3 regions of the Pseudarthrobacter sp. TRD_SC_9 genome follow, and region 1 is predicted to be linked to each of the others. Evidence: predicted binding sites of a transcription regulator. Region 1 holds the regulator's gene; each other region holds the start of a gene.
What was found. Region 1 encodes HrcA, which represses chaperone genes, less so after heat shock. Its sites were predicted from a motif close to TTNGCACTCGNNNNNNNCGAGTGCNAA; they were not measured.
Positions count from the first base shown of each region.

Region 2: the regulator HrcA is predicted to act here: its motif matches at 2,860-2,886, upstream of ACWA13_RS12825 (FmdB family zinc ribbon protein).
Region 3: the regulator HrcA is predicted to act here: its motif matches at 2,646-2,672, upstream of groL (chaperonin GroEL).

Region 1 is NZ_CM143956.1:2,012,706-2,019,066, forward strand. Features, by position in the region: gene ACWA13_RS09415 (PhoH family protein) at 1-774, opposite strand, end outside; gene ACWA13_RS09420 (GerMN domain-containing protein) at 1,118-2,068, shown strand; gene ACWA13_RS09425 (16S rRNA (uracil(1498)-N(3))-methyltransferase) at 2,083-2,850, opposite strand; gene dnaJ (molecular chaperone DnaJ) at 2,853-3,980, opposite strand; gene hrcA (heat-inducible transcriptional repressor HrcA) at 4,032-5,045, opposite strand; gene ACWA13_RS09440 (DUF3097 domain-containing protein) at 5,216-6,076, shown strand; gene ACWA13_RS09445 (DUF4870 domain-containing protein) at 6,154-6,361, shown strand, end outside.
Region 2 is NZ_CM143956.1:2,760,553-2,766,913, forward strand. Features, by position in the region: gene ACWA13_RS12805 (hypothetical protein) at 1-298, opposite strand, end outside; gene ACWA13_RS12810 (GNAT family N-acetyltransferase) at 597-1,214, opposite strand; gene galU (UTP--glucose-1-phosphate uridylyltransferase GalU) at 1,221-2,126, opposite strand; gene ACWA13_RS12820 (5-formyltetrahydrofolate cyclo-ligase) at 2,200-2,832, shown strand; gene ACWA13_RS12825 (FmdB family zinc ribbon protein) at 2,952-3,239, shown strand; gene ACWA13_RS12830 (RcpC/CpaB family pilus assembly protein) at 3,617-4,207, shown strand; gene ACWA13_RS12835 (AAA family ATPase) at 4,228-6,361, opposite strand, start outside.
Region 3 is NZ_CM143956.1:987,682-994,042, reverse strand. Features, by position in the region: gene ACWA13_RS04760 (ABC transporter substrate-binding protein) at 1-727, shown strand, start outside; gene groL (chaperonin GroEL) at 833-2,467, opposite strand; gene ACWA13_RS04750 (ABC transporter substrate-binding protein) at 2,780-3,937, opposite strand; gene ACWA13_RS04745 (cold-shock protein) at 4,027-4,233, opposite strand; gene ACWA13_RS04740 (LytR C-terminal domain-containing protein) at 4,359-4,979, opposite strand; gene ACWA13_RS04735 (DUF3263 domain-containing protein) at 5,030-5,359, opposite strand; gene ACWA13_RS04730 (uracil-DNA glycosylase) at 5,455-6,231, shown strand; gene ACWA13_RS04725 (siderophore-interacting protein) at 6,247-6,361, shown strand, end outside.

The DNA of each region.
Region 1 (6,361 bases):
GATGAAGGCGTCATTGAGCGTACGGCCGCGCATGTAGGCCAGCGGGGCGACTTCAATGGTGCCTGCGGCCATCAGCCGGGGAATGGATTCCGGATCAATCATGTCGTGCAGGGCGTCGTAGAGCGGCCGGAGGTAGGGGTCGATCTTATCGCTCAGGGTGCCTGGCAGGAAGCCAAGCCGCTCGCCGGCCTCGACTGCAGGCCGGGTCAGGATGATACGGCTGACTTCCTTTTGCTGCAGCGCCTGCACCGCTTTGGCCATGGCGAGGTATGTCTTTCCCGTATCTGCCGGACCGATGCCAAAAATTATGGTGTTGGCATCTATGGAATCTACGTAATTCTTCTGGTTCAGGGTTTTTGGCCGAATGGTGCGGCCGCGGCTTGAAAGTATGTCGTGCGTCAGGACGTCCACAGGGTTCTGCGTGGACTGCGACTTCAACAGGGCAACCAGTTGCTGCAGCACGTCAGGGCTGATGGTGGTCCCCCGCGCAACGAGGCCGCGGACCTCCTCAAGCAGGCGCATGATACGCGGAACGTCCGCTGTGGGGCCCGCAATGGTGAGCTCATTGCCGCGGACATGGAAGTTGACGGACGGGAACTGTTCCTCGATGAAACGGAGCGCCTCATCATGGCTGCCCAACGACTGGACCATCTGGTCGGAATCCTCGAAGTAGACCACTTCCGTGCGAATACCGGGCAAGGTGTGCGGGAATTCCCCTGTGCTTGGCTCGCCGGGGCTGACGCTGCGGCGTTTTCCGTTGGATGATTCAGTCATGGTGACGGCCAGCAGGCCTTGGGTTCCTCCCGTTGAATACTGACTCTGAATGTTCCTCCATCTTACGCCAGTGAGCCGGCCCGGCGGCCCCTGGAAGCAACCGGCCCGGTGCCGAAATGATTCGGTGATCAGGTATCAACTTCGTATCAGCCTCATATCGTTCCCGTTGCAGTTGTTGGCAGAGCCCGGAATCCACGAGCCCCAGCCGACGGTGTATGTAATGCTGGAAAGCGTCTCTTCCGGCCGAGCGGACATCGCTGCGCACCGTGAACGGACTTGGACGAATCTGGACGAACCAGCGAGCAGAACGAAAGGCACTCCCATCAAGGATCGACACATCGCTGTGCCTGTGGCGGCAACCGGCAGGACGCAGCCCCCGGGCCTGTTTCGCCGCGCCGCCGCGCTGGTTGTCGTGATCCCGCTTGCCCTGGCCATGTCCTCCTGTGTGGCCGGTCCCGCCTCACGATCGGCCACCTCCCCGGGTGCTCCCGGTCCGGGCTATTCCTCATTGTCCGTGCCGGCGTCGAACGCCCCGCTGGAAACGACGCAATCGTCCAACAAAGCGCCCATCTACTGGATCGGCCGAAGCGGTGAGCATGTCTTCCTGTACAGGGAATTCCGTGATGTCCCCGAACAGGACAATCCCGTGACCCGGGCGCTCAGGGCGATGATGTCCGAGACGCCCCTTGACCCGGACTTCTTCACCTCCTGGCAAAATCCGAAGGAACTGGAAACTTCGATTTCCGGCCAGAACATCATTACCGTTGACGTCTCGGAAGACGCTTTCAACAGCACCCTGGATGCCGGAATGGCCGAACTCGCCGTTCAACAACTGGTGCACACCGCGACAGCGGCCGCGGCAAGTTCCGGCCTGGTGGACACCAGCCAGCAGATCCAGGTCGTGGTGTTGGTTGACGGACACCCTGATTATCAGGCCTTCGGCCACATCCGGCTGGGCGCGCCGATGGCCCGGACGGCAGGCCTCGTTGCGCCAATCTGGATCACTGATCCGCAGGAAAACGTCAACGTCCCCAGCGGCACCGTGAAAGTAACGGGCCGAAGCACGGACCAGGGCGACCGCCTTCGCTGGCAATTGCTCCGGGAAAGCAACGGACAATCCAGCATCTATCTGAGCGGCGAAACCACCAGCGCGGCGGATGCCGGTTCGGCCGGGGTGTTCACGCTGGACCTGGCCTTGGAACGGGGAACGTACCAGCTGCGGGTCTCGCGCATTGCTGCCGAATCGGCGGAGCTTTCCCTGTATACGGACACCAGAAAGTTCAACGTAGGTTAGCGGCGGCCCAGGGCCTACCAGCGGCCCAGAATGTCATTGGCCACTACGGCAGCGGCAGGCCCTGCCGTCGAGGACCGCAGCACGTGGTGGCCCAGCAGTGCAGTCACGGCACCGGCGCCGCACAACCGGGTCACTTCACGGGCAGCGATCCCGCCCTCCGGTCCAACAATCAACAGGATCCTGCCACTGGGGGACGGCCCGGTCCGGCTGGTCCAGTCCTCAAGAACTGAGCGTAGCGGCCGGACGGCATCCTCATGCAGGATCACCGCAAGGTCTGCCGCCGCTGCCTGCCTGGCCAGTCCGGCGGTGTCGACGATTGATTCCACGCCCGGAATCCAGGCACGACGCGCCTGCTTGGCCGCGGCTGCTACCACCGACTCCCACTTGGCATGAGCCTTTGCCGCACGATCCGCCTTCCAGCGGACGATGGAACGTTCGGACTGCCAGGGGATCACACCATCGATACCAAGTTCAGTGGCCATCTCGATGGCAAGCTCATCCCGGTCTCCTTTGGCAAGTGCCTGCACCAACACCAACCGGAGTGCTGGTTCGGGCTCAACGGTCACCGTGAGGCAGTCGACGCTCAACTCCCCGGGGGCGGCAGTGGCCACTGTTCCGCTGATGCGGTTGCCACTGCCGTCGGCGAGGTCAACCGGCTCGCCTACGGCAAGTCTCTTGACGGTCACCGCATGCCTTGCCTCCGGGCCCTCCAGGACGAACGTAGAACCTGGCCGGACGTCCGCAAGAGCACCCTTGGGGGTGAAGAAGACAGGATTGGTCATTGCTAGAGGTTGCCCAGCCGGTCACGCAGCTTAGCGAACACGCCTCCACTGGCCGCGAGTTTCCCCTCAGTGAACTGCTCGCCGCGAAGCTTCGCCAACTGGCGCAGGAGGTCCTCCTGGGTGGCATCGAGCCTCGTTGGAGTCTCTACCTGGAGGTGCACCTTCAGGTCGCCACGGCCGTAGCCGCGCAAGTGCGTGACGCCGAGTCCACGAAGCGTAATGATTTCACCGGACTGCGTGCCGGCCTTGACGTCGATCTCCTGCAGGCCGTCGAAGGTCTCGAGGCTGATTTCCGTCCCAAGGGCCGCAGCGGTCATGGGGATGTTGAGGGTGGCGTGGAGATCGTCGCCATCCCGGACGTAGGTGGAATCGCTATTTACGCGGATCTCGACATAAAGGTCACCGGCCGGACCGCCTGCCGGCCCGGCTTCACCCTGCCCTGAGAGCTGGATGCGGGTACCGGTGGCTACACCCGCCGGAACCTTAATGGTGATGGATCTGCGGCTCCTGATCCGCCCCTGGCCGTTGCATTCGTTGCAGGGATCCTTGATCACGGTACCGAAGCCCTCGCAACTGCCGCACGGTGCCGCCGTCATAACCTGACCCAGGATGGACCGGACCGCCCTTTGGATCTGGCCGCTGCCGCCACAGACGTCGCAGCGTTCCGGGGAGGTGCCCTCGCGGCAGCAGCTGCCATCGCACGTGGGGCACACGACGGCGGTATCCACTTCCAGCTTCTTGTTGACGCCGAACACGGCGTCCCGGAGGTCAATGCGGACGCTGATCAAGGCGTCCTGACCACGACGCACCCTGGAGGCGGGTCCGGCCGTGCCACCGGCACCGAAGAAGGTGTCAAAAATGTCCTGGAACGCGAAGCCCTGGCCAGCGTACTGGCCTCCGCCAAAGCCGTTGTCGGTGCCGTTCTCGTTACCGGTGGTGTCGTAGACCCGGCGCTTCTGCGGATCGGAAAGAACCTCGTAGGCGTGCGTGACGGCCTTGAACCGGTCAGAGGCGTCCTCACCCGGGTTGACGTCCGGGTGAAGTGTCCGTGCCAGCTTTCGGTAAGCCTTCTTGATTTCCTCCCCGGTGGCTTCCGGTGAAACCCCAAGGACGTCGTAGTGGCTGCTCAAGTCTGATTTCTCTTCCTGTTGTCAAGCTTTACTTCGAAGATGCTGCGGACCCTACGGTCCAAGAATGCGCGAAAGATAGCGCGCCACGGCCCGAACGGCAGCCATGGTGGTGGGATAATCCATGCGGGTGGGTCCCAGGACGCCAATTTTTGCCAAACTGTCAGGTCCATACGCCGTGGCGACCACGGAAGCCTCTGCCAGGCCGTCGTAAGGGTTCTCCCGTCCGATACTGACGGCGACACCGCGGGGATCCTGGGCCATCTCGCTGAGGAGCCTGAGCATGACCACCTGCTCTTCCAGGGCTTCCAGGACCGGCCCGATGCTCAGCGGAAAGTCGACGTTGGAACGGGCGAGGTTCGCTGTTCCGGCCATGACCATCCGTTCTTCCCTGCTGCCCTGCGCGAGTGCTTCCAGTCCCTGCGCCAGCGTATTGGCGGCAGCACGGTGGACGGGAGCAGCCGCAGCGACGGCGGCAGGCAGCGTCTGCGGGAGCTGACTGAGCAGCGTGCCGTGGGTGGCCGAAAGGAAACCGGCCCGGAGGGCTGCGAGGCCCTCCTCACCGATATCGGAACCGACATCGATGACCCGTTGTTCCACCTTTCCTGTCGTGGCGATCAGGACCACCAGCACCCGGCGCGGGGCCAGCAGCACAAATTCAATGTGCCTCACCTGCGCCCGGCTTTGCTGAGGGTACTGGACCACTGCAACCTGGTTGGTCAGCTGCGACAGCAGCCGCACGGTCCGGTCCAGAACGTCGTCGAGATCGTTCGAGCCCTCAAGGAGCGTCTGGATGGCCCGGCGCTCTGCCGGAGATAACGGTTTAACCGCCGAAATCTGGTCGACGAAGAGCCGGTAGCCCTTGTCCGTGGGTACGCGGCCTGCGCTGGTATGAGGGGCCGTTATAAGCCCTTCGTCCTCCAACGCCGCCATGTCATTGCGGATGGTGGCGCTGGATACGCCAAGGTGGTGGCGTTCAACCAGCGCTTTTGATCCCACCGGTTCGCGGAAGTGGACGTAGTCCTCCACTATGGCCCGCAGTACCTCCAGTTTGCGTGGATCGCTCATTGTCTACCTCCGTTCGATGGTCGCTCATGACTGGTGTATTGCTGATGGCTGCGAGGGTGTTAGCACTCGACATGCCCAAGTGCCAGTCTAATATGACTCGCCGCGTTGTTAGCATTGGTACCGCTCCGGGCGAAATCCGCCCGGTATGTGGCGTGAGGCTGGAAACCAGGATGCAGTACCAGAATTGGGGTCCGCAGGATCTGTCCGCGCCGGCGCGGACAGAACTTCCCGCCGTCCCGGTGGAACGGGGCATGGTCCTTGAGGAAGTGCAATCGGGCTGGGTGGGAGCCGTAACGCGGGTGGAAAAATCCGGCGGGATGCACTTGGTGGTGCTGGAGGACCGGCGCGGCAAGCCTCGATCCTTCAAGCTGGGTTACGGCTTCCTCCTGGAGGGCCAGCCCATCAGGCTCGACCCGCCGGTTCCCCGCACTGCGGGAACAGCAGGAGCAAGAACCGGCAGCCAAAGAACCGCTTCCGGTTCGGTGCGCGTTGCCGGACAACGCGCCCAGGTGGCAAAGGCCAGCCGGATCTGGGTCGAGGGAAAGCACGACGCCGAACTCGTGGAGAAGGTCTGGGGCGATGACCTCCGGGCGGAAGGAATCGTCGTCGAACCGCTGCATGGCATCGACGATCTCCCGGGCGCTGTCACGGCCTTTGGCCCCGGCCCCGGCCGCCGGCTCGGCATCCTGGTGGACCATCTGGTTCCGGACTCCAAGGAATCGCGGATCGCAAGTGACGTGATGGGCTCCCCCGGCGCGGCTGGCAACGTACTGATTGTTGGCCACCCTTATGTCGACGTGTGGCAGGCAATCCGGCCGGCGGTCCTGGGTATACCTGCGTGGCCGGTGGTGCCCCGCGGCCAGGACTGGAAGACCGGCATTCTCGCAGCTTTCGGCTGGCCGCATTCCACCAAGGAGGACATCGGGCTGGGCTGGCAGAAGTTGCTGTCCGCGGTGACCAGCTATGCCGATCTTGAAGCGTCGCTGCTCGGGCGGGTGGAAGAAGTCATCGATTTCCTCACGGCACCCTGATGGCCGCTGCAAGGGAACCGTGAATCACCAAGTATTCTTGCACTAACACCCTCCGCAGCACCGAAAAGGACATAACCGTGGCAGAGAACGCGCGCGACAACAGGGACACCCAGCCCGCCAGTGGCAGTCCCGAGTATCACGGCGTGCCCGCGAACGCCCTCCCGCTGACCGCGAACGAGGACCGCCAGTGGGCAACGCTCGCCCACTTCGGCGGGATCCTGGGCTGCATTCCGTCGCTGGTGATTTACCTGATCTTCAAGGACCGTGGGCCCTTTACGGCGCAGG
Region 2 (6,361 bases), 750 kb from region 1:
TGGCTTCCGGAGCGGAGGACATGGCATCTGCAAATGCCCTTTGCATCTTCGTCCGGCGATCACGGACGGCGAGGGTACGCAGGAGGGCAACGGATGCTACAGCGATCAATGCGGCCACGGCAGGAACGGCACCACTCACTACACCAAAGGCCAGGAGCAGCACGGTCACGACAGCGGTCAACGACGCAAGAAGCCCTACTGCAGCGATGGCACACCGGCCATAGCGGATCCGGAACGTGCCCGGGCCGCGGGTTGCGGGCACGCCGGCTTCGGGTGCGGTGCTTTTCCTGTTGTCCATGACTGTCTCCTGCTGGGAGGCCATTGTCATGACCATCCCGGCTTGCGGGTCTGATGAAGGGGCGGAAAACCTCTCCGCCGTTAATTCCCCCGCCGCCTGGTGGCGTAGACGGTTACGAAGGAAATGCGGGGCAACCCAAAAAATCCACAGCGCAACAGTGATGACGAGAATCACTGAGCTGCTAAGGGGAAAGTCCACACTCAAAACCGTATGAGCAATCGGCGGCTGCCCGCGGCATTAGCAGCGGTGTGTCGCGTCGAACGTGTGTGAACGGATCAAAGAACTACGACGGCGGCACTCAACGCCGCGAGTCCAGCCACCTTTTCAGGACGCCGTCCGGAACTTCCTCCGTGGTCAGTGCAAAGGAACGGTGATCGGCCCATTGCCCGTTAATGTGCAGGAACCGCTCGCGGAGGCCTTCGTCACGGAAGCCGAGTTTCTCCACGACGCGCAGGCTGGGGCCGTTTTCCGGCCTGATGTTAATCTCCATGCGGTGCAGGCCCAGGGTGTTGAAGCAGTGGTCGGTAGCCATGGCCACTGCTGTGGGCACGATTCCGTGCCCGGCGCGGCGATGGTCAATCCAGTACCCCAGGGTGGCCATCATGGCCGAACCCCAGACGATGGAGGACACGGTCAGTTGGCCCACTATCTGCGGCTTGCTGTATCCGGGCGTCCACTCGGTGATCAGGAACGGAAGGGCCGTCCCCTGGGCAGCCTGGCTTTTAAGCGACCTGACCATGTGCCGGTAGCCTGGCAGCCACCCTCCAGGCGCCGGGTTTGACGCCTCCCACGGCGCCAGCCACTCGGAGTTCAGTGACCGAACATGCATCCACTCTTTTTGGTCCCGGTACCGAATGGGACGCAGGACCAGGTCACCGTGTTCCAGCGTTACCGGCCAGATGGGGCTGCCCCGCACCGAAGGCTAGTCAGACAAGCCGGCAGCGAAACCGGGCAGCCACTCGCGCAGGCCCGGTCCCAGGTCATCGCTGTCGATGCCGAGCTGGATACATGCCTTCAGGTAGCTCAGTTTGTCTCCGGTGTCGTAACGACGGCCGCGGAAGACCACGCCGTAGACGCCATAGCCTTCGCCTTCGCCTGCTGCCAGTTCCTGGAGGGCGTCGGTGAGCTGGATTTCATCACCGCGGCCAGGGGCGGTGTTCTCCAAAACGGAAAACACCGAGTGGTGCAGGACGTAACGGCCAATGACGGCCAGGTTGGACGGCGCGTCTGCCACGTCCGGCTTTTCCACCAGTTTGTTGATGCGGAAGTAGTCCTCGCCGTCGATTGCTTCAATGTCCGCACAGCCGTAGGCGCTGATCTGAGATGGATCCACCTCGATCAGGGCCACGACCGAACCACCGGTCTTGGCCTGGACATCAATCATGACGCTCAAAAGTTCGTCGCGGGCATCGATCAGGTCATCACCAAGGAGTACTGCGAAGGGCTCTTCACCCACGTGCTGCTGGGCACGCAACACTGCATGCCCCAGCCCCTTGGGGTCGCCTTGGCGGACGTAGTGGATGTCACCGAGGTTGCTGGCTGCCTGGATGGAGGCGAGCTTGGCGGTGTCGCCCTTGGCCTCAAGTGCGGCTTCCAGCGTGGGCACGCGGTCGAAGTGATCCTCCAGGGCCCGCTTGTTCCGGCCGGTGATCATCAGCACATCGTGGAGTCCCACGGACACGGCTTCTTCCACCACGTACTGGATGGCCGGCTTATCAACAACCGGAAGCATTTCCTTCGGCATCGCCTTGGTGGCGGGCAGGAACCTGGTGCCGAGTCCCGCGGCAGGGATAACGGCCTTGCGTACTGGAGCGTTAGTGGTAGTCACTGGACTAATCTAACGGAGAGCACAGACATCCGGTAAACGTACTAGATCAGCAACAGCAGGGAAAGAGGGCACAATGACTCCCGATGCCGCCGCGGCCAAAGCCGAAATCAGGGCCCGGCACCGCCTGGCGCGCGCCCTGCACGCTGGCCAGGACCGGGAAGCCCAAGGCGCTGGCATTGCACGGCATGGGCTGGCATGGGCCCGGACGGTTGCCCGTCCCGGGTTTACCTCCTTCACCGTCTACCTCGGCGTGGGCACCGAACCGGCCACCGGCGCCCTCCTGGAGTCCTTACACGCCAACGGCTACACCGTGCTGCTGCCCGTCTGCGAACCTGGCCGCCGCCTGCTTTGGGTGGAATGGACCCCGCACTCCACGTTTGCCCGCAGCCGCTTCGCCCCGGTGATGGAACCGGTTGGTCAACGGCTGGATCTGGAGGCTGCCACGTCGGGCCGCCCGGGAGTGACGGGACTGGCCGGAATTATCCTGCCGGCCACCGCCGTCGACCGGTCCGGCAACAGGATCGGCCAGGGGGGTGGATATTACGATTCCTTCCTGGCCCCGCTCCGGGAGCAGGGAAATATCCCGCCCACCATTGCTGTTGTTTACGACGACGAAGTCCTGCCCGCCGGCACCATCCCCGCCGAAACGTTCGACGTGAAGGTTCAGGCAGCCTTGACCCCCGGTGGACTCGTCGCCTTTTTCTAGACGGGCCCGGCCCGTCCAGTGCTAGAATTAGCACTCAGGCCCTGAGACTGCTAAGGCTGTGGAGAGATCCCCGGCGCCGGCAGGCAGGACCTTACGTTTGCCCCAGAGGAGGATCATCAGTGCCCACGTATGCATATGCCTGCAAAGATTGCGGTAACGACTTCGACATCTTTCAGTCTTTCACTGACAGCACACTGACCGAATGCCCTGAATGCCAGGGCTCCCTGCGCAAGAAGTTCAACAGCGTCGGCGTCGTCTTCAAGGGCAGCGGCTTCTACCGCACCGATTCGCGCGATTCGAAGGGCAGCACTGTTTCCGCAGCCCCGGCTGGCGCCTCCGGCGCGCCTGCGGCTCCGTCACCTGCCCCTGCCCCTGCCCCTGCTGCAGCGGCGGCAACGGCGGGCTAGGCGCCCTGCCTTCACCTGGGGCAGCTTTCTGCTTCCGGGCTATTCACAACACCACGGGTTATCCACATACGACGTCGGACCCCTTCAGCAGGTGCGGTACGCGGACCTACGGTTCCTGTATGCCAGTCTTCCCGTACACGCCAGCAGACCCGCAGCCGGATGCTGCTCCCCGTCGCCGGGTGCGCCCTTCGGATACCTGGGCTTCCCATAGCCCGGCAGCATTGCAACGTCCCCTCCCAAGCGCCTCCAGAACGCAGGCCCTAAAAATCCTGCAGTCTCGATTCCGGGGACCCGGCAATCGTGCGGCCGGCACCCGACACCACTCACCCGCCGGCATTCTTGGTTGGCTTCGGGGCAGGCGCCGTCTTGCCATAGCAATGTTGTTATCCCTGGCTGCCGGGCTGACAGTTCACCAGCTCACGCCCGCTCCCATCAGTACAGCCACGGTTCTCGCCGCGGCACGTGACCTCCCGGCAGGCGCCACCCTTGGCGCCACGGATCTGAGGCAGTTAAGCGTTCCCCCGGAGCTCCTGGTGGACGGGACGTTCACCGAACTGCCTGCCCTCACAGGAAAGCAACTGGCCTCACCGGTCCTTCAGAGCCAAATCCTTACCACGGCCCAGCTAGTGGGCCAGGGCCTCCTTGCCGGAGCACCGGAGGGCTCTGCCGCAGTTCCGCTGAGAATGGCGGACCCTGCGTCCATCCAGCTCCTGTCCCCCGGCCAGCTGGTGAACATCGTCAAATCTTCAGACGGAGGCTACGGCAGCGGCGTGCCTTCGGAGGTTCTTGCAGAAGGCGTGGCCGTCCTATGGACCTCAGGCAAGGGCGGCGAAAGCAGCGAATGGCTGGGATCAGGTGAGACCGAAGGACTGGTGGTGGTAGCTGCCAGCCCCGCCCAGGCCGGGCGGCTGGCCGGAGCCTCCAGCCAGGGAAAGCTGTTCTTTGTGATGGTTGGCGCGGGCCCGTAAGTACCGCACCCCTTCAGTGCCTAGCCCCAGTGCGGCGGCTTCTGCTCCCGCAGCCAGGCGTCGTGATCGTGGTCCGAGGTGTCACCCCAACGCCGAGGATCATCCTCGGCGGCTTTGTTCGGAACCAGGCTCACGGCGTGGAGCGGCTGACGATCCGAATCCTGCCCGACTGCCGGTTCCCCGTCAGAGGCTGCGGACGAGGAAGCTGCGGAGGTGGCAGCTTCGGAGGGGCCTGATTCCTGCGCGGCTCCTGTGCTTGCCGGAACTGCTGAAGCTTCGGTGGCGGAAGCATCGGCGTCGTTCGCGTGCTGCTGGTTCATGATGTGATCCTTCCGGCCGGCCTCTTCATCCTGGCCGGCTGGTTCGCGCTTTTCGTGATGGCCGTGTCCGGCGGCCGCCGACTGATGGCCCTGGCGCTGGCGTCGGCCGCCCTGCTGGCTGCCTGACTGCACGGCGGCGTGGTCGTTCGCGGCGCTTTCCAGCGTCAGGCGCTCAACGTCGTCATCGAAGAACCCGCCCGCAGCGCCATGCCGGGCTGTTACGGGAACGTTCTCCAATCCAAGATAACCCGCGATGCGGTCAGCACAGGAGGAAGGATCCGTAAAGACTTCAATGGTCCACAGTGGCATGTAGCGCCAGCCTAGTCGCTCCAACAGTTGCGGGCGCAGGCGGCTCCGTTCACGCACACTCATGGCCCGGTACCGTTCCGTGCCATCAGATTCAATAGCAGCCGGCCGCGGGATCTCGCTGTCGTCCTTGCCCATGGTGCTAAGGGGATCCGCTGCAGCGGCAACGTCCAGGACGCCGTCGTACTGGTGCCAGACCCTGGCTCCGCGGGCCCGAAGGCGTTCAGCGAGGTCGGCGACCAAAGGATCGGCGCCCAACGACTGCTCGCTCGCCGCCGCACGGGAGACAGGGCTTCCCAAGTCAGAGTTTCCGGCAATTTCCCGGTCCAGCAGCTCGTACAGATCAACGGCACCGTGGCTCAGCCGGGTCCGGTCCAGGTCTTCGGGCCGGAAGCAGCTCAGGACGTGCATGGAGCGCCGGGCGCGAGTCATGGCCAGTGCAAACTTCGCCCGACCGCCCTCGGCTGACAGGGGTCCAAACCCGTGCAGGGCGCGGCCATGCGGGGTGCGGCCAAAACCTGGGGAGAAGATGACGTGGTCACGGACCATTCCCTGGGCCCGTTCCAAATCCACCACGCGGAAGGATTCGCTGCCGGCCGAGAAGAAACCGGAAAGGCCGGGATAGTTGGGCAGCTGCAGGCGGATGGCCTCACCGATCCTGGCAGCGTGGCGCAGGCTTGCGGTAACAACGGCCAGCGACGTGCGCGGCCGCAGACGAGCATGCTCGAACACCAGCTCCACCACGCGGTTGACTTCGGCCACCACGGATTCCACACTGTCGTGGTCTGCACTCGGCAATCCGGTGCCGTCCGGCAGGTACTCAACCACAAGGGAGCGATCCAGTCCGGTGGCGGTCTGGCCCTCCGGAAGGCGACGGAGCCCGCCGTCGTAAAAGCTCCTGCTCAGCTGAAGGACCAGGTCTTCGTCGATGGCCCGGTACACAGACCGCAACCGCCAAGCCGGCAGCACTTTGGACAAGGCTGCGAAGGCGCTTTCCACCTGCTGATGGGCAGATTCACCGGCCGCCAGCCTCTCCACGCCAACGGTAAAGGTCCGCGGGCTGGCGATGCGGTCGTCGCCGAAGGCAATAACCTGCCTGGCGCGCGCGATGGCCGGCAGCACCGCCTGCAGGGAGGTCGCCTCGGCGTCGAGGATGATGACGGCGTCAAAACCCTGGCTGGCCGGCAGTAGGCCGGTCATCAGGTACGGGCTGACCGCCCAGACCGGCACCAGCGTGGAGACCATGTCCGGTGCAAGGGCGCCCAATGCTCCAAGCGTTACACGGCCATCCTTAAGCAACCCGCGGAGTTGATCGGCCTGCCTGGGTTCGCTGCCAATTGCGGTGCGCCAGCGCTCGGCCAGAGTCCAACGCAACCGTGCCGCCCCGCTGGCGATGTGTGCGTTGTCAGCCAGGCGGTACTCGGCCTCCAGCTTGCGGAGGGCATCGCCGTCGGACATGGCCAGGTAGTCGTCGCCGCTGATCATGGCTTCAAGGACCGACTGCCACCAGGCAAGATCCAACTCGGCG
Region 3 (6,361 bases), 1.0 Mb from region 1:
CGGGGCAGCCTACGGAAGCAACGAAGCCGATCTCATCATCTGGCTGCGGCAGCACGGAGAAAACCTCTACTCACCCGAGGGCAAGCTGGATTTCGACACCGCAACGGCAGCGTCCTTCTGGGAGCGACTGAAGGAACAGCGGGATTCGAAAGCCAGTCCGCCAGCCACGGTAGCCACCGAGGATGCCGGCGCCGGCCTGGAGGAAAGTCTCTTCGGCACCAACCGCGTGGGCATGGCCTGGTGGTGGACCAACCAGCTGGGCTCCCTCGAAGCGACCACCGGCAACAGCATCAAGATGCTGCGGGCACCGAGCGCTGACGGCGAGGCTGCGGACAACGGCATGTACTACAAGCCCACCATGTTCTGGTCGGCTTCCTCGCGCAGCAAGCACCCGGAAGCCGCTGCCAAGTTCATCGACTACCTGACGAACAGCCCCGAGGCCGGGGCGATTCTGATGACGGACCGCGGCGTGCCCACCAACTCCGAAATCGTCGAGAGCATCACTGCCTCGCTGAAGCCGGCCGATACCACGGTGGTGTCCTTCCTGACAGAGATCGAGCCGGACATGAAGGAAGCACCGCCGGTCCCGCCGGTAGGTGCGGGCAGCGTGCAGAACGTCATCAAGCGCTACACCGATGAGGTTCTCTACGACAGGCTCACCCCGCAGGCCGCCGCCGAAGCCTTCAAGAAGGAAGTTGAAGCCATGATTGCCGGCGCCAGTAAGTAGCTGCACTCCGGAATCCAGCTAACGAGCCAACAAAAAAAGCGGCTCCCTCCTCACTTCAGAAGAGGGAGCCGCTTTTGTGTCCGGTAGCAGGTCCGGTAGGAGAGGCTAGAAGCCGCCCATACCGCCCATGCCACCCATGTCGTCGCCGCCCGCGGGGGCAGCGTTCTTCTCGGGCTTGTCAGCAACAACGGCCTCGGTGGTGAGGAACAGGCCGGCAATGGAGGCGGCGTTCTGCAGTGCAGAGCGGGTCACCTTGACCGGATCGTTGATGCCGGCAGCCAGCAGGTCGACGTACTCGCCGGTTGCAGCGTTCAGGCCGTGGCCTGCGGGCAGGCCGCGGACCTTGTCCACCACAACACCGGGCTCGAGGCCGGCGTTGAAGGCGATCTGCTTCAGCGGGGCGTCGATGGCAACGCGGACGATGTTCGCACCGGTTGCTTCGTCACCCGTCAGGTTCAGGTTCGCGAACGCCTTGGCGCCGGCCTGGATGAGGGCAACGCCACCACCAGCGACGATGCCTTCCTCAACAGCAGCCTTCGCGTTGCGGACGGCGTCCTCAATGCGGTGCTTGCGTTCCTTGAGCTCAACTTCGGTTGCGGCACCGGCCTTGATGACTGCAACGCCGCCGGCCAGCTTGGCCAGGCGTTCCTGCAGCTTCTCACGGTCGTAGTCCGAATCGGAGTTTTCGATCTCGGCGCGGATCTGGGAAACGCGGCCGGCAATCTGGTCGGCGTCGCCGGCACCTTCAACGATGGTGGTCTCGTCCTTGGTGACAACAACCTTGCGTGCCTGGCCCAGGAGCTCCAGGCCGGCGTTCTCAAGCTTGAGGCCGACTTCCTCGGAGATGACCTGGCCACCGGTGAGGATGGCGATGTCGGCGAGCTGGGCCTTCCGGCGGTCACCGAAGCCCGGAGCCTTGACGGCAACAGACTTGAAGGTGCCGCGGATCTTGTTCACGATCAGCGTGGCCAGGGCCTCGCCTTCGATGTCCTCGGCGATGATCAGCAGCGGCTTATTGGACTGCATGACCTTTTCGAGGACAGCAACCAGTTCCTTGACGTTGGAGATCTTGGAGTTGACGATCAGGATGTACGGATCCTCAAGGACCGTTTCCTGGCGCTCGGCGTCCGTGACGAAGTAGGCGGAGATGTAACCCTTGTCGAAGCGCATGCCTTCGGTGAGTTCCAGCTCCAGGCCGAAGGTGTTGGACTCCTCGACCGTGATGACGCCTTCCTTGCCGACCTTGTCCAGGGCTTCGGCAATGAGGGCACCGATTTCATCGTCACCGGCCGAGATCGAGGCAGTAGCGGCGATCTCTTCCTTGGTTTCGATTTCCTTGGCGGAGGCCAGGAGTTCGGTGGTGACGGCGTCTACGGCCTTTTCGATGCCGCGCTTGAGGGACAGCGGGTCCGCGCCGGCGGCTACGTTGCGCAGGCCTTCCTTGACGAGGGCCTGGGCCAGGACGGTTGCGGTGGTGGTGCCGTCGCCTGCGACGTCATCCGTCTTTTTGGCAACTTCCTTGACCAGCTCGGCGCCGATCTTCTCGTAAGGATCGTCCAGCTCGATCTCCTTGGCGATGGAAACACCATCGTTGGTGATCGTGGGGGCGCCCCACTTCTTTTCGAGGACGACGTTGCGGCCACGCGGGCCGAGGGTGACCTTAACGGCGTCGGCGAGGATGTTCAGGCCCCGCTCAAGGCCGCGGCGTGCCTCTTCATCAAATGCAATGATCTTGGCCATAACGGCAGTAGTCCTTTCGGGACAGTCGTTAAGAATGGACCGTTGCTGAAGTGCCCGCGACGGACGATCCTTCGCCGCCGGCCTCTGTATGCCGACGGTTGCGGGATCTCACCCAGCAAGGTGTTTTCTTTCGCCCCCGGTCCAGCAGCGGATGCGGACCGGAAGAACCGGCCAACATTTAGCAGTCTGCACGCGGGAGTGCTAACTCAATAATTAGCACTCCCCCGGTGAGAGTGCAAGCAGCCGAACCCCGTAAGGCCCGGAACCGGGCGGCAGTTCGCTGCTGGCGATCACCGCCTGCGCGGCATCAAGTCACCCACCGGTGCGGGCTGAAGATTCCTGGCCGGAGAGGGTCGCTTTGTTATCCGGCCCATAAGTGAAGGTCATGTAGCTGGCCGAGGTGACGTCGCCGTTCTCATCAAATGCCACCGGACCTGACTGGCCGTCGTAATCCACCTCAGATCCGGAATCCAGGGACTCGCGGCACTCTGCGAAGGAGGTGCATACCTTCCGATCGGCACCGGTACCGGCCCCGCCCCCTGAAACGGCGATGAGGCCTGCTGCAATCGACTTCCCGGCGTCGTCTTCCCTGGCCTCGGCAGCAAGCGCAGCAAGGATGACTGCATCATAGCTCTCGGCCGCGAACGTCAGGTCCACCAGATCCTGGTCAACGGACAGCAGCCGGTCCTGGAATTCGGCCGTGGGGAAGACGCCCGGAAGCACTGCGCGGGCACCTTCCAGCGTGCCCTTCGCCAGCCCGGTTTCAAACTGGTCAAAAGCAGCGTCAGCGAGCAGCAGCTTCGCGCCGGAGATTCCGGCATTCTTCAGTTCCGCCAGGGCTCCCTGGGAACCTTCACGGGCGATGACGACGACGGCGTCCGCGGCGGCGTCGCGGATCTTGGCGGCGGCGTCGGCTGCTTCGCCCGGCGCGAATTCCACGATGACAGGCGTGCCCAGTCCGGAGTCCTCCGCAACGGCGGCTACGGCGTCGGAAACGGCCTTGCCGTAACTGCCCTCCTGCGCGATGACTGCCAGGCTCTTGGCTCCGGTGTCCCTGGCTAGCTTGACCAGCACTGGTGCCTGGGCAATATCGGCAGCTGCCGTGCGGAAGTAGTAGCCGCCCGACTTGTAGCTGCTGAGACCTGAGGAAGTATTTGCCGGGGAGATCAAAGTGATGCCGGCGCGGGAGAGGACGTCGATGGCGGCTGGGGCGTTGCCGGAATCGGTGGGGCCAATAACAACATCGGCCTTGGTGTCAGCGAGTTTGCGGGCCTGGGCCGCAGGGTCACCCGTGGGCGTTTCCAGGAGCTCCACCGGCTTGCCCTTGTGGCCGCCCGCTGCGTTGATGTCCTTGACAGCCAGTTCCACAGCCGCGCGCTGGGCGTCATTGAGGAAGGACTGATCGCCGGCATTGTCCAGGATCACGCCGATCCGCAGGGTGCCGTCACCACTGGCTTCAACATCCGCCATACGGGCATTACCGGCGACCCCGCTGCATGCCGTCACGGTCAGGACCAGGGCGCCCGACAGTCCAAGGGCGCAGCTACGCAGAGCAGGAATCACGGGGCCGGCCGGACGCTTTCGGCCTGCGGGCCTTTTTCGCCTTCGCCGACTTCAAGCTCGACCCGCTGGCCCTCTTCCAGGGCGCGGTAGCCTTCACCCTGGATGGCAGACCAGTGGACAAAGACGTCATTCCCGGAGCCATCCACTGAGATGAAGCCGTAGCCTTTTTCGGCGTTGAACCATTTAACGGTTCCCAATGCCATGGTCTCCAACTTTCACGTAGCTCGCGGATCAAGACTTGAGGCTACTTTAGCCAGCGGCGAGAGGTGTCCAGGAGGTTCCCACGCGGCCGGTCGGCAATAGTTATTCAGGCGTAATCCGGAACGGCTTACTGGTATCCCGGTCCCAGTACAACCACCAGCGGAAGCCGGAATTCGGCGCTTTCAACCACCGTGGAAATGCCCAGCAATCCCGCCAATGCCTGGGCATTGGCCAGCTGCGCGGGACCGGTATAGAAGACAACTGATGTCTGCTGTGGGGCGCCGCCCCAGTTGCCTACTTCGGCGAGGGCCCAGCCGTCCGTCTGCACTACGGCGCCCACCTGGCCGGCCAGGCCGCCCACTCCGGCACCGTTGAAGACGGCTACCGGTTGGGTCTTGTCAACGGCTGCAGCGACCTCCGATGGTGTTGGCTCCGGTTCCGCAGACGGCTCACCTTCGGGCGCACTGGGAGTGGGTTCCGGTTCAGCGGGAGTGTCCGACGCCGGCGCCTCAGTGGGTGCCGACGATGTGCTGGGAGTGTCGCTCACCGCGGCGGGTGTACCGCCGGGGCCCAGCCCAAGCGTGGGGAAAATGAAGAAGGCAGCGAGTCCAACCAGGAGCGCAATAACGCCTACCGTGATGACCGGCCACAGCCGCTTGCGGGCAGGGGCCGATACTGTCCTGTGAACACCTTGCCGTGCAGAGGATTCCGGTACCTGGTCGAATTCATCCCGGGCATATTGGGTCATGGTGGCGAGTCATCCTTGGTTGTTGCAGCTGATGGCTCAGCGCGGACTAATTAAGCGTCCGAGCCCAGGCGGCGTGCCGTCCTGGCGCGTTGACGCGACGTACGTAGTCTACGCAATCTCTTGACGAGCATGGGATCGTAGGCCAAGGCGTCCTCGGTATCGATGAGCGCATTGAGGCTCTGGTAGTAGTGCGTGGCGGACAAACCGAACAGCTCGCGGATGGCTTGTTCCTTGGCTCCGGCGTACTTCCACCACTGCCGTTCGAGGGCCAGCATCTGCTGGTCCCGCTCCGACAGGGGCGAGTCGCGGAGGGTAAATCCTGCCAGCAGGGAGTCCTCACCGGCTGGCTGCTGCAGGTATTCGTGCGCTGGTTCTGCCACGGCAAAATCCTTCCGGCTTGGAGGCGCAAAGTGTTCCTCCCATGCTACGGACGAATAACACCGTTGTCATTTGCCGCGGCTGCAAGAATGGACGGATGTCTGATCCCGAACCGCTCTTTGACCTGCCGGCCCCGGCCCGACGCAGCGAGGACGATGCTGCTGAACTCCGGGCCATGGCAGAGCGCCCGCTGACTGAACTGGTGGCACCGGACTGGGCAGAGGCTCTGGCCTGCGTTGAGCCGGAAATCCGGAAGACGCTGGCTTTCGTAGCCGGCGAAGCCGAGGCCGGGCACCTGGTCCTCCCGGCGCCGTCGGACATTCTCCGAGCCTTCCGCCAGCCGTTGGCCCACGTGCGGGTTCTGGTAGTTGGCCAGGATCCCTACCCGACGCCGGGGCATGCTGTGGGGCTGGCCTTCGCCGTGGACCGGGCAACGCGTCCCATTCCCCGCAGCCTGGCCAATATCTACCGGGAACTTGAGGCGGACCTGGGACTGCCGCCACGAAAGCATGGCGACCTGTCAGCATGGACCGGGCAGGGAGTCCTGCTGCTGAACACGGTGCTGACCGTGAAGGCCGGCGCCGCCGGGTCACATCGCGGAAAGGGCTGGGAGGCAGTCACTTCCGCCGCCATCCGGGCAGTGGCCGGGCGCCGCCGGCCTGACGGCTCGCGGCAACCACTGGTGGCGGTTCTTTGGGGTCGGGACGCCCGGAACCTGGCACCCCTGCTGGACGGGACGCCCGCGGTCGTCAGTGCACACCCCAGTCCGCTGTCCGCATCACGCGGGTTTTTCGGGTCCAGGCCCTTCAGCAAGGTGAATACGCTGTTGCAGGAGCAGGGAGCAGGCAGCGTTTCCTGGGAGCTGCCACATTAACTTAGGCTTACCTATATGAGTACTCCTGCTGACACCTCTGCACAGCGCCGGATCAGGCCGATCATCACCCTGACAGTACTTCGCCGGGAGCAGCTCTCCGCGCACATGATCAGGATCGTGGCGGGCGGTC